One region of the Spirosoma humi genome, then DNA from elsewhere that is predicted to be linked to it. Evidence: riboswitches for the same ligand, from Rfam matches in the RefSeq annotation. Region 1 holds a riboswitch; the other holds the start of a gene.

The links. Region 1 has a riboswitch for cobalamin ahead of metE (5-methyltetrahydropteroyltriglutamate--homocysteine S-methyltransferase). Riboswitches for the same ligand answer to the same signal wherever they lie in the genome.
Region 2: another riboswitch for cobalamin. It lies ahead of ACYU8Y_RS10300 (TonB-dependent receptor plug domain-containing protein); the one in region 1 lies ahead of metE (5-methyltetrahydropteroyltriglutamate--homocysteine S-methyltransferase).

What each region holds. Positions count from the first base shown of each region.
Region 1 covers NZ_BAAHBR010000008.1:589,231-594,506, forward strand. The annotation lists gene ACYU8Y_RS11145 (NAD(P)/FAD-dependent oxidoreductase) at 1-50, opposite strand, end outside; gene ACYU8Y_RS11150 (antibiotic biosynthesis monooxygenase family protein) at 150-467, shown strand; gene ACYU8Y_RS11155 (cation diffusion facilitator family transporter) at 554-1,480, opposite strand; gene ACYU8Y_RS11160 (hypothetical protein) at 1,423-1,710, opposite strand; cobalamin riboswitch at 2,001-2,218, shown strand; gene metE (5-methyltetrahydropteroyltriglutamate--homocysteine S-methyltransferase) at 2,376-4,733, shown strand; gene ACYU8Y_RS11170 (PAS domain-containing protein) at 4,785-5,276, shown strand, end outside.
Region 2 covers NZ_BAAHBR010000008.1:386,981-392,256, reverse strand. The annotation lists gene ACYU8Y_RS10305 (YncE family protein) at 1-319, opposite strand, end outside; gene ACYU8Y_RS10300 (TonB-dependent receptor plug domain-containing protein) at 316-2,265, opposite strand; cobalamin riboswitch at 2,356-2,564, opposite strand; gene ACYU8Y_RS10295 (M16 family metallopeptidase) at 2,629-4,005, opposite strand; gene ACYU8Y_RS10290 (M16 family metallopeptidase) at 4,084-5,276, opposite strand, start outside.

The sequences.
Region 1 (5,276 bases):
GCGTAACTACCACCTACGATGACTACATCAACAAGAAGATCCTTTTCCATAATGGCTTATTAATCTTTACGCAAAGATAAAACACTATTCCTTACATGCAACATTGTTGCATGTAAGGAATAGTGTCAGCAATGAATTATCTTCGTCCAATGATTGCTGCAACACCAGATACACCTTATTACGCCGTCATCTTCACCTCCATCCGCACGGATTTCGAGGAGGGATACGCGGATATGGCCAGGCGGATGGTCGAGATGGCTCATGAGCAGCCCGGTTTTCTCGGTGTCGAATCAGCCCGAACAGAAATTGGTATCACCGTATCTTACTGGGAAAGCCCGGAGTCGATCCGGGCGTGGAAGCAGGTTTTCGATCACCGGATTGCCCAACAAATAGGCCGTGAACGCTGGTACGAAAGCTACAAAGTTCGCGTGTGCAAAGTAGAGCGGGATTATGGCTTTGAGTTGTAATCTCTTCTGTACTAAAAGGGAGTTATTCCGTGGGGCGTGTCTTCACGCCCCACGGAAATGCTACAAACGAGTTCGCAAGCGGAGCATTAACAGGTTTCCGTTTCACAGTCATCTTTCGTCGATATCTCCGTTTCGAGGGTAGCGTGGCTGATTTTCTGATGTTCGAGCCGGTGGCGGGCATCGTGTTTGAGGGCGGCAATCTGCGAATCGGAGAGGCCCGGCTGCAGCACAAGGTGAGCCGTTAAGGCGTTTTCGGTGGTACTCATCGCCCACACGTGTACATGGTGTACATCCTGCACACCCGCTACGGCCCGTAGGTCGGCCAGCACAGTGGGCAGATCAATATCCGTAGGGACGCCATCCATCGAAAGCCGGAGGCTATCTGTCAGCAAACGCCAGGTCGAACCCATAATCACGGCAGCCACTAGAATACCGATAACCGGATCGAGCCAGGTCCAGCCGGTATAATTAATAACGACACCGGAAACCACAACACCCAGCGATACCAGCGCATCGGTTGCCAGGTGTAGGTAAGCCCCTTTTACATTCAAATCATGCTCTTTATCCCGAAAAAACAGCATGGCTGATGCGGCATTGACCAGCATCCCTAGCCCCGCAACCCACGCTACGGCTCCACCCGCCACCGGCTCAGGATGCCGGAACCGACTGATGCTTTCCCATAAAATGGCCCCGATGGTGATCAGTAGAATAACGGCGTTCGTGAGCGATGCCAGTACCGTACTTTTTCGGAAACCATACGTAAAACTCGGTGTCTGCCGAACCCGTGCCAGCCGAAAGGCAAGCAGTGACAGCAACAGACTGGCCACATCGCTCAGGTTGTGGCCCGCGTCGGCAACGAGAGCGAGCGAATTGTAATAAAATCCGAGAGCGAACTCCACAACGACGTAAACCGCGTTCAGAATGGCCCCGATAATCAGCGCCCGGTTTATGGACGTCAATACGGTAGGGCCGTGGTGATGGCCTGTGTGGTCGTGATTATGATCGTGAGCCATAAGTATAGGTACAATTTAATGCCGCCGTTGCTAATTCGCCCGTTGGTTGGCGCGTAAATATCCGTAACAAAATTCGGTTGGTTAATGGAGTCATTTCCCAACGGTTCGAAACGGGAATGGCGTACATCCAGAATGTTTTGAAAATTAATGAAAACACGCCCGTTCATGGATATACCAAAGCTCCATTTGCGTTCAACCATGTCGTACGGAAAAACAAGGACAGGTGCCACAGGGGTAGAACGGATTACAGGGGGCTTTGTGTTCGTGCTCATCGTTGAAGTGTAAGTACCCGCTGTTTGGGCGATCTTATCCGTATGCGCTTGGTATTCGGTATCCGGGCAGGGGAGACCTGTCAGGATCAGTAGCCCCAAAAGATAAACTACACCGGTCATCTCGGCAGAAGTAAACGCGATTCAATACAACAGGGAGTCAACAACAGAAACGAGCGGGTGCTTTTATGAGACTGTTTTCTTGTTTTTGCCAACCTAATCCGGTTAGTTTGTCCCAACGTTCTTTGTTTTCCGTCAAACAAGCTAATGGTTTTCCTGAGAGTTTCAGGAAATGAAAAAGGAATCGTGTGAGAATCACGAGCAGACGTTGCTACTGTCAGTGACCATTTAGAAAAGGGTTTGCCCTCGATGTCCATTGTTACGTTAGCCGGATTACCGGCCAGATGTGATGAGAAGGACGGCAGATACCGTCACAAGCCAGGAGACTTGCCTTTAGCTTTGCTGATTACGCCCACACGCAATTGGGTTTATCAAGATTGACCCCTCTTTCTTCTGCTCCTCCCCGGGGCTGGAGGTGGTGTGTCGTGTTGGTAAATTTCTGAGAAAGTGGTAGGCGTATGGAGTTCGGCATCGAACGCGATCAACCATTTTACCCAATTAACAACATGATCGCACACAATCTCGGCTATCCACGAATCGGTAGCCACCGCGAACTCAAAAAGGCCTGTGAACAATTCTGGGCCAGTAAAATCACCCATCAGCAGCTTCAGGAAACCGCCCGGCAAATCCGGCGCGACAACTGGCTGACCCAACAGCAGGCTGGCATTACGCTGGTTCCCTGCAACGACTTCTCGTTCTACGATCAGGTACTGGATATGTCCCTGACCGTTGGCGCTATCCCAAACCGGTTTCGCCCGCTGCTCGATCAGGTCAACGCGGCTCAGCCTGGTGCGGGCCAACCTGATGCCCGTCAGTTAAGTCTGTACTTCGCCATGGCGCGGGGGTATCAGGAGAACGGGCTGGATCTAAAAGCGATGGAAATGACCAAATGGTTCGATACGAACTATCATTACATCGTGCCGGAGTTTTCGGCCGATCAGTCGTTTGCCCTGCTTTCAGAAAAGGTCTTTGCCGAGTTTGACGAGGCCAGACAAACGCTGAACACAACGCCAAAACCCGTTTTGCTGGGGCCGGTGTCTTATCTGTTGCTGGGTAAGGAAAAGGAAACCGGCTTCGATCGGCTGGATCTGCTGAATCGCCTGGTGCCTGTATATGAACAGATACTGACGCGTTTGCAGGCGCAGGGTGCCGAATGGATTCAATTCGATGAGCCGTGCCTGGCGCTGGATCTGACCGCGCAGCAACAGGAAGCGTTTGCTACGACATACAGTCGATTGCGCCAGCAATTTCCGGCGCTGAAATTTTTGCTGGCCTCTTATTTCGAATGTTACGGCAGCAACCTGAATCTGGCTACGCAACTGCCAGTCGATGCCCTTCACCTCGATCTGGTACGCTGCCCGAATCAACTGGAGGATATTCTGCAAACCGATTTCGTTCATCTGCAAACCCACCTCTCGCTGGGTTTGGTTGATGGGCGAAACATCTGGATCAATAATCTGGAACAGTCGCTGGCAACGATTCGGCGGGCTGTTCAGGCGTTAGGGTCGGAGCGTATCCTGATTGCGCCCTCCTGTTCGTTGTTGCACGTTCCCTGCGATCTACAGGCCGAAACCAGTGAGCAGGGACTCCGGCCCGACATCAGGCAATGGCTGGCGTTTGCCCGTCAGAAGCTGGACGAAGTTGCCACGCTGACGACGCTGTTTCTGTCACCGGATAATGCCAGTGCAACAGAAGCCCTAAGGGCAAATAAACAGGCATTGGTCGCCCGTCGGGAATCGGATTTGATCAACCGACCGGCTGTGCAAACCCGGTTAAGCCAGCTGACCGAGCAGGATGCGCAGCGGCAGGGCGTTTTCGCCAGTCGCCAGCGGGTACAGCACGAACGACTGCAATTGCCCCTCTTTCCGACCACAACCATTGGGTCATTTCCGCAGACGGACGCCGTTCGGGCCAACCGGGCTAAGTTCAAAAAAGGTGAGAAAACACTCGCCGAGTATGAAGATTTTATTCGCACCGAAACGGAACAGGCTATCCGCTGGCAGGAGGAAGTTGGTCTGGATGTACTGGTTCATGGCGAGTTCGAGCGCAACGACATGGTGGAATACTTTGGCGAACTGCTCGATGGCTTTGCGTTCAGTGAGAATGGCTGGGTGCAGAGTTACGGGTCGCGCTGTGTGAAGCCTCCCATTATTTACGGTGACGTACGCCGACCCGCCCCCATGACCGTGCGTTGGGCTGAGTTTGCCCAGTCGCTAACGCCCAAACCGGTGAAAGGAATGCTCACTGGCCCCGTCACCATTTTACAATGGTCATTCGTGCGGGACGATCAGCCCCGGCGGGATACCTGCCTGCAAATTGCACTGGCTATTCATGACGAGGTAGTTGACCTGGAGAAAGCCGGTATTGGTGTTATTCAGATCGACGAACCAGCTTTGCGAGAAGGATTGCCCTTGCGCCGGGAGAACTGGGATACCTACCTGAGCTGGGCTGTTAAGGCGTTCCGGGTAGCGGCTTCGGGCGCGCAGGATGCTACCCAGATTCATACCCACATGTGCTATGCGGAATTCAACGATATTATCGGTGCCATTGCCGATCTGGATGCCGACGTGATCACGATTGAAACCTCCCGGTCGCAGATGGAGTTGCTGAATGCGTTTTCCCGGTTTGCCTATCCAAATGAAATCGGGCCCGGTGTATACGACATCCATAGTCCCCGTGTACCGACCGTGACTGAAATGGTTGAGTTACTCCAGAAGGCCACAAACGTGCTACCCGCCCGTAATTTGTGGGTGAATCCGGACTGCGGTTTGAAGACGCGCCGATGGCCGGAAACGACTGAAGCGTTAAAAAACATGGTGAAAGCTGCCCAAAACGCCCGCGAATTAGTTATGGAGTCAGTATAATAAATAAAGGTCTTCTGCTGTTAGTCGGCAGAAGACCTTATTTTCGCCACTATGAACTTCTGCGGACCATACGACAAACAACTCGCGGCCCAGTATCGGCCATCCTTGTGTACGCCCCTGCTGGCCGGTTGGGAGTTCAGACCGCGCCCGACTTTATTTGCGGGAGATGCCGGATGGCGATCCCTGGCGAAAGCGCAGGACTGGGTATTGACGGCCCCCGTCCGTCACGATCTTTTAAGCGATAGATGGACGGTTGTCGTTACCGATATGGATCAGGTAATTCAGTATGTGAACTCGGGTTTTGAGAAAATGACGGGTTACGCACACCATGAAGCCATAGGTCGCAAGCCCAGTTTTTTGCAGGGTGAGTCTACGTCGCCCAGGGTTCGTCAACGGATTCGGGAAGCTATTCAGGAACGAAAATCAGTTGCTGATGTGGTGCTCAATCATCGAAAAGATCAGTCGCCCTATTGGTGCCAGCTTATTATTCGACCGATTATGAACCGGAAGAAAGAGGTCGTAAACTTTATCGCCTTCGAAGAG
Region 2 (5,276 bases), 200 kb from region 1:
CCTCCACAATTTCAACCTTATCCTGCGCGGCAGAGCTGTTGTCGATCAAAATAAGTCCTTTCCCGTTCACTTCGGTATAGCCCTGAACGCCACCACTCGGCAATAAAGAGGGATTAGCGGCTTGTAAAATATTGGTAGCAACCGTATTACCTACGCGTGGCAAAAAGGAAACCGTTCCGTTGTTGCTGAAGAAGTTACCCGCGTTCAGTATATATACGCCCGATTCGTATGGTGTTGGTTCAGGATCGGAGGTTTTACAATTCCAGACGCTTAAGGCCAGCAAGCTAAGCGCAATGCCTTTTGTTACTTGGTATTTCATGATTTATTAGATGGAAAATTGATAATGAGATTGAGGGCCCAGTTACGACCGGGTAACGCGTTTCGCTTAATGCTGAATGACAGCGTATCGAATAGGTTGTTGACCTGCCCCTGCACCCGAACAGGTACCGGACCGAGTTTGGTGGTCGTTTCGAGGAGAACGTTTGTTAAGGTGACTCCCTGAAAAAACTGGCTGTTGTCGAAGGTAATGTACCGGAGGGAACTGGCCTGTGTTTGCACCGACAGCCGTGTTTGCCCCCGCTGCACATAAGCATTGAGCGTTCCGGTATGAATGGGCACGTAAACCAGTTGCTTCCCGATCACGTCCTCTGCATATGTGTCATACGCCCGCTCCTGCGAAGAACGCGTTAGCGCATAGCCTATCCGCAAACCAGCCCGCCAGCCTTTGTGCGCATACGCGATCGAGGTGGTTAGTTCGCCCCCGCGGGCCACAACCAGTTGTAAATTCTCGACATGGTAGTTGGTCGTTGGGTTCCAATATGTCCAGTTGTCTACCCGATTGTGGTAGACCCTTGCTTCAGCCGCAACGTTGAGTCGTTCATTGAATACAAAGGTTGAGGCCAGACCGGCCTCCAGATTGAATCCACTTTCGGGCAACAGATTAGGATTGCCCAAATCGGCCCAGTACCGTTCGTTGAGCGTTGGCACTCGATAACTTCGACTGATTGCTCCTTTGGCCGTTAAGCCAAATGCAGGACGCTGCACGATGCGATATTCAGCGCCAAGTGAGGGAGTAACGGGTGGGTTGAAGCGTGTAACGAAAGCCTGCCGTACATTAGCCGATACCAGCCATCGGTTGGTCTGCAATCGAAGCAATGCATACAAATCTCCCCGATCTTCTTCGATCAATGGACTTACGTAGCCATCGGTCCGGGTGCGGTAATGCGACCACTCGCCCCCTACCCGAAGGTTGAGCGATAGATTGGCTTTAGCGGGCGTCAAGGCGAACTCCCGCTCGGCACGGGCAATGAACCGGTCGGTCTGGGTATGACTGGGCAACGCGAAGTTGCTTTTGGCATAATCCAGAATATCGTGCGTCCAGCCAAGGCGCAGGGTTAGATGGCTGGTTTCGTAGGTAGTCAGAAATCGGGCCGATTGTGTGCGCGTCTGTTCGCGGGCAATGGTGTCTTGCGGAGCCAGAATCAGGTCGTTGTCCGTTAGCCACACGTTGACGGATACTTGACGCCCACTCTTGTGTAGGAAATATACATCCTGAACGAGGCCCCGTTGCGCGGTTGTTGATCGCTCCAGGAAGTAGTTCCTGCGTTCTGCCGATGGATACGCATTATTGAACTGGTTTCGATAGGCGAACGTCTTCCCTGACATTCTCCAGGCAGTTCCCAACCTCGTACCATAGCGTACACCTAACTGAGTCTGGTTGTTCTGAAAACTGGCCAGTTGATGACCAAACGTTACGTGTATACCCGGTTGCCAAACGGGGCTACTTCCCAGCAGCACACTCCCGCCCACGGCATCTGAACCGACGACGCTAGCCGACGAACCATATTGAACCGCTAATCGATCGAAACCCGCTACGGGTAGCGTCGAGAAATCAGTCTGACCAAGATTGGGCTGGTTGATGTTGATACCATTCCAAAGAACGGCGGTATGATTGGCCGATGTTCCCCGGAAAGATACCGTCGCCAATTGGCCGGGACCATAACTTTTAAATGCCATGGGCGTGTTCAACGCCAGTAAATCCGTCAATGAGCCAAAGCGAAACTGCAATAGCGTTGCCGAATCGATTCGCTGAAGTTTCTGACCGGCCAAAAACCGCTCGGGCGCAATGGCTCGTACGGTAACGGCCGATAAAGACACAGTCGTTGCCGACCGCGCCAACGAATCGATCTGCGCGATACTAGCCTGACTGACCAGCAAGCCGGCCAACAGTGTACTAATCCACCAGCGAAGGGTGTTCTGTTTCAAGTGTATACTGCGAATGAGTGCCTGGAACCGTTGGGCCGTCCAACTGGTGGCCCACTAGCACGCGATTGGGGCGTTTCCTCCGAACGCCAGAACAACGGATGGTTTACGGCAGGTCTCCTGGCTTGTCTCGTCGGTTCTTACCTTCCCACGCTGAGAATCAGCGCAGTGGTTACGTAGATTGAACCGATTTTCTAAAGACTTACAGTTGCGGGGACAGCATTGGTCTTACACCAACTTCCCTTTTAAGCCTTGCAGGCTGCTACGAAGCAGCATCAGGCACCGAAAACTCAGGGGCAAAGGTAGGGTATTTTGTGGAATAAGTAATGTGGATCGCACGGGCACTCGTGCGATCCACATTACGGGTTAAAAACCTTCGGCTTTAATCTCTTTCTCTGTAACGGTGCCGTATTTTTTCACTTTATCCCGAATGGTTTCGGCTTTACCGATCAGCACAAACTGGAGCTTGTCTTTCGGAAAATACTGGTCGATTATCTGGCGGGTTTTGGCAACCGTAAGCCCATCGACGTTCTTCTGGAAGTTATTGATAAACGACTCGTCGAATCCAAGACTAAACATATCGGTCAGCAAGTTGGCTAACTCACTGGCCGACTCGTACCTCGGCGGGAAATCGGCCTTAACGTAGTTTTTGGCAGATGACAGCGTTTTTTCATCGATACCGGTCCGATGTAAACTATCGAGTACCTGCAAAGCCATATCGATTGCCTGGGTAGTGGTACTGACTTTTGTAAAAGTCGAAATGGCAAAGGTGCCGCTCTTCCGAAACGTACTGAATCGGCTATTCGCGCCATAGGTCAGACCCGAATTTACCCGCAGGGCATCATTCAGCCAAGAGGTGAAGCGCCCGCCCAGGATCGTATTGACAACCGTCACAGGAATGAAATCGGGGTTATTTTGGGTGATGCCTTTTCCGCCAATCAAAAACGTTGTTTCGCGGGCATCGTCTTTATTGACCAGCAACACCCGACTTTTATCGAACATAACCGTCGGGTCCGTTAAGACCGGTGACGTTGCCGCGGCCGTTTTCCAGTTGCCGAATAAGTCGGTAATCCGCTTTTTCATAGCCGCCGTATTGAAGTCACCGACGATGGCAATAGCCCCCCGGTCGGTGGTAAAGTTTTTCTGATAAAACTGCCGGGCGTCGCTGGCGGAAACGGCCGATACGGACGCAGGCGTACCCGTGAGCGGGTTGGCGTACGGATGGCCTTCAAACACAAACTTGTTGAAGTAAGAGCCAACCACCCCCCTTGGGCTTTCTTTTTGCTGAGTCAACTGGAGCAGTTGCCGCTGTTTGTATTTGTCGAATTCAGCCTGATCGAAGGTGGGCTTTGTGATCACATCCTGGATAATATCAAATAATAAATCCTGATCCTTGACCGCAAACGACGAAGTCAGCTTAGCCACTTCTTTACCAGCATACGTATCTACGCTGGCTCCCACGTATTCAATTTTTTCTTCCAGTTGGGCCTTCGTGTATTTCGAACTGCCAAACAGCAAAGCCTCCGCCGTCATGTTGGCCAGGCCATACCGGCTGCCATCCTGCACCGCACCGGCATCGAATACCGCCGAGACATTGATGAGGGGCACCTCATGCTGTTCCATCAAATAAATCGTCAGCCCATTCCTGAGTTTGAACTTCTGGTAAGGGGGCACCTTGAACGTTTGCGCTATCGACGCTCCCGTAACAACAAGGGTAATGAGTACGGTAACTATGTATTTCATTGGATGATGTCTGTTAATCGCAGCCAACACAAACAGCTCTCGGACAATTATCCGCGCTATTGGGCCGCTGCGGTCGAATCAATTCGTTTTGACAGGATTTGCTTTAGGCTCCGGCAGCAGGTAGCCCACGGTTCGGTTGCGACTGGTGAGGTACGTTTTGGCGACGCGTTGAACGTCTTCCTTCGTTACCTTTTCATAAAGCGCCGGGGCTTCGTAAAGCTTTTTGTAATCGCCAAAGAACAGTTCGTACGTACCCAGCGAGTTCGCTTTCCCATTGATCGACTCCATGGTCCGGTAAAACTCCATCAGCTTCTGATTTTTCAGCTTCTGCAACTCCGTATCGGTAATGCCCTCATTGATCACCCTGTCGATTTGATACAGAACCGACCGCTCCAGTTGCTCGGCCGAAATACCACTTCCGGCAATGGCGTAAACCGAAAACAGACTCGGATCGAATGACATCTCTACGTTGGTAAATACCCGGGATGCTACCGTTGAATCCAGTACCAGCGATTTGACCAGCCGCGACGAATTACCGGAGCTTAACACCCCACTGAGCAGATCGATCGCATAATAATCGGGGTGACGCGTTGCAGGAATATGATAGGCCAGTAGAATGTTGGGCGTCGCAACATCTTTATAGGTCGTTGCCCGACGTTCGCCGTTCTGCGGAGGCTCCACCGTGCGCAGGCTATCGGGTAGTTTTTGGGCCGGAATCGAGCCGATATACTGCTCCGCCAGTTTTTTTACCTGAGCCGCCGTTACATCGCCCACGACGACAGCCACGGCGTTGTTTGGCGAATAATAGGTTTTGAAGTATTTCTCCAGATCAGCCTGCGTCCACTTTTTAATGTCCGACTCAAAGCCAATCACCGGAAACATGTAAGGATGCTCCACAAACGCTACGGATTGAACCAGTTCGTTGATGACCCGGTAATTGCTGTTCTCCAGTCCCGTGCTTCGTTCAGATAACACAACCCCCCGCTCACTCTCTACCATTTTGGGGTCAATAGCCAGATCACGAATCCGGTCGGCCTCCAGATCGAAAATCGTCTCGAGTGCACCGCTCTGAAACCAGTCGGTATAAACGGTCGTATTTTCGGTTGTATACGCATTGTTCGAACCACCGTTGGCTTCCATCACGCGGTCAAACTGCTTGGGGCCATATTTTTTGGCTCCGTTGAACATCATGTGCTCAAAAAAGTGGGATAGGCCGGTTATACCGTGTACTTCGTTACGGGAGCCAACTTTCCAGAATGAATAGAAGTTGG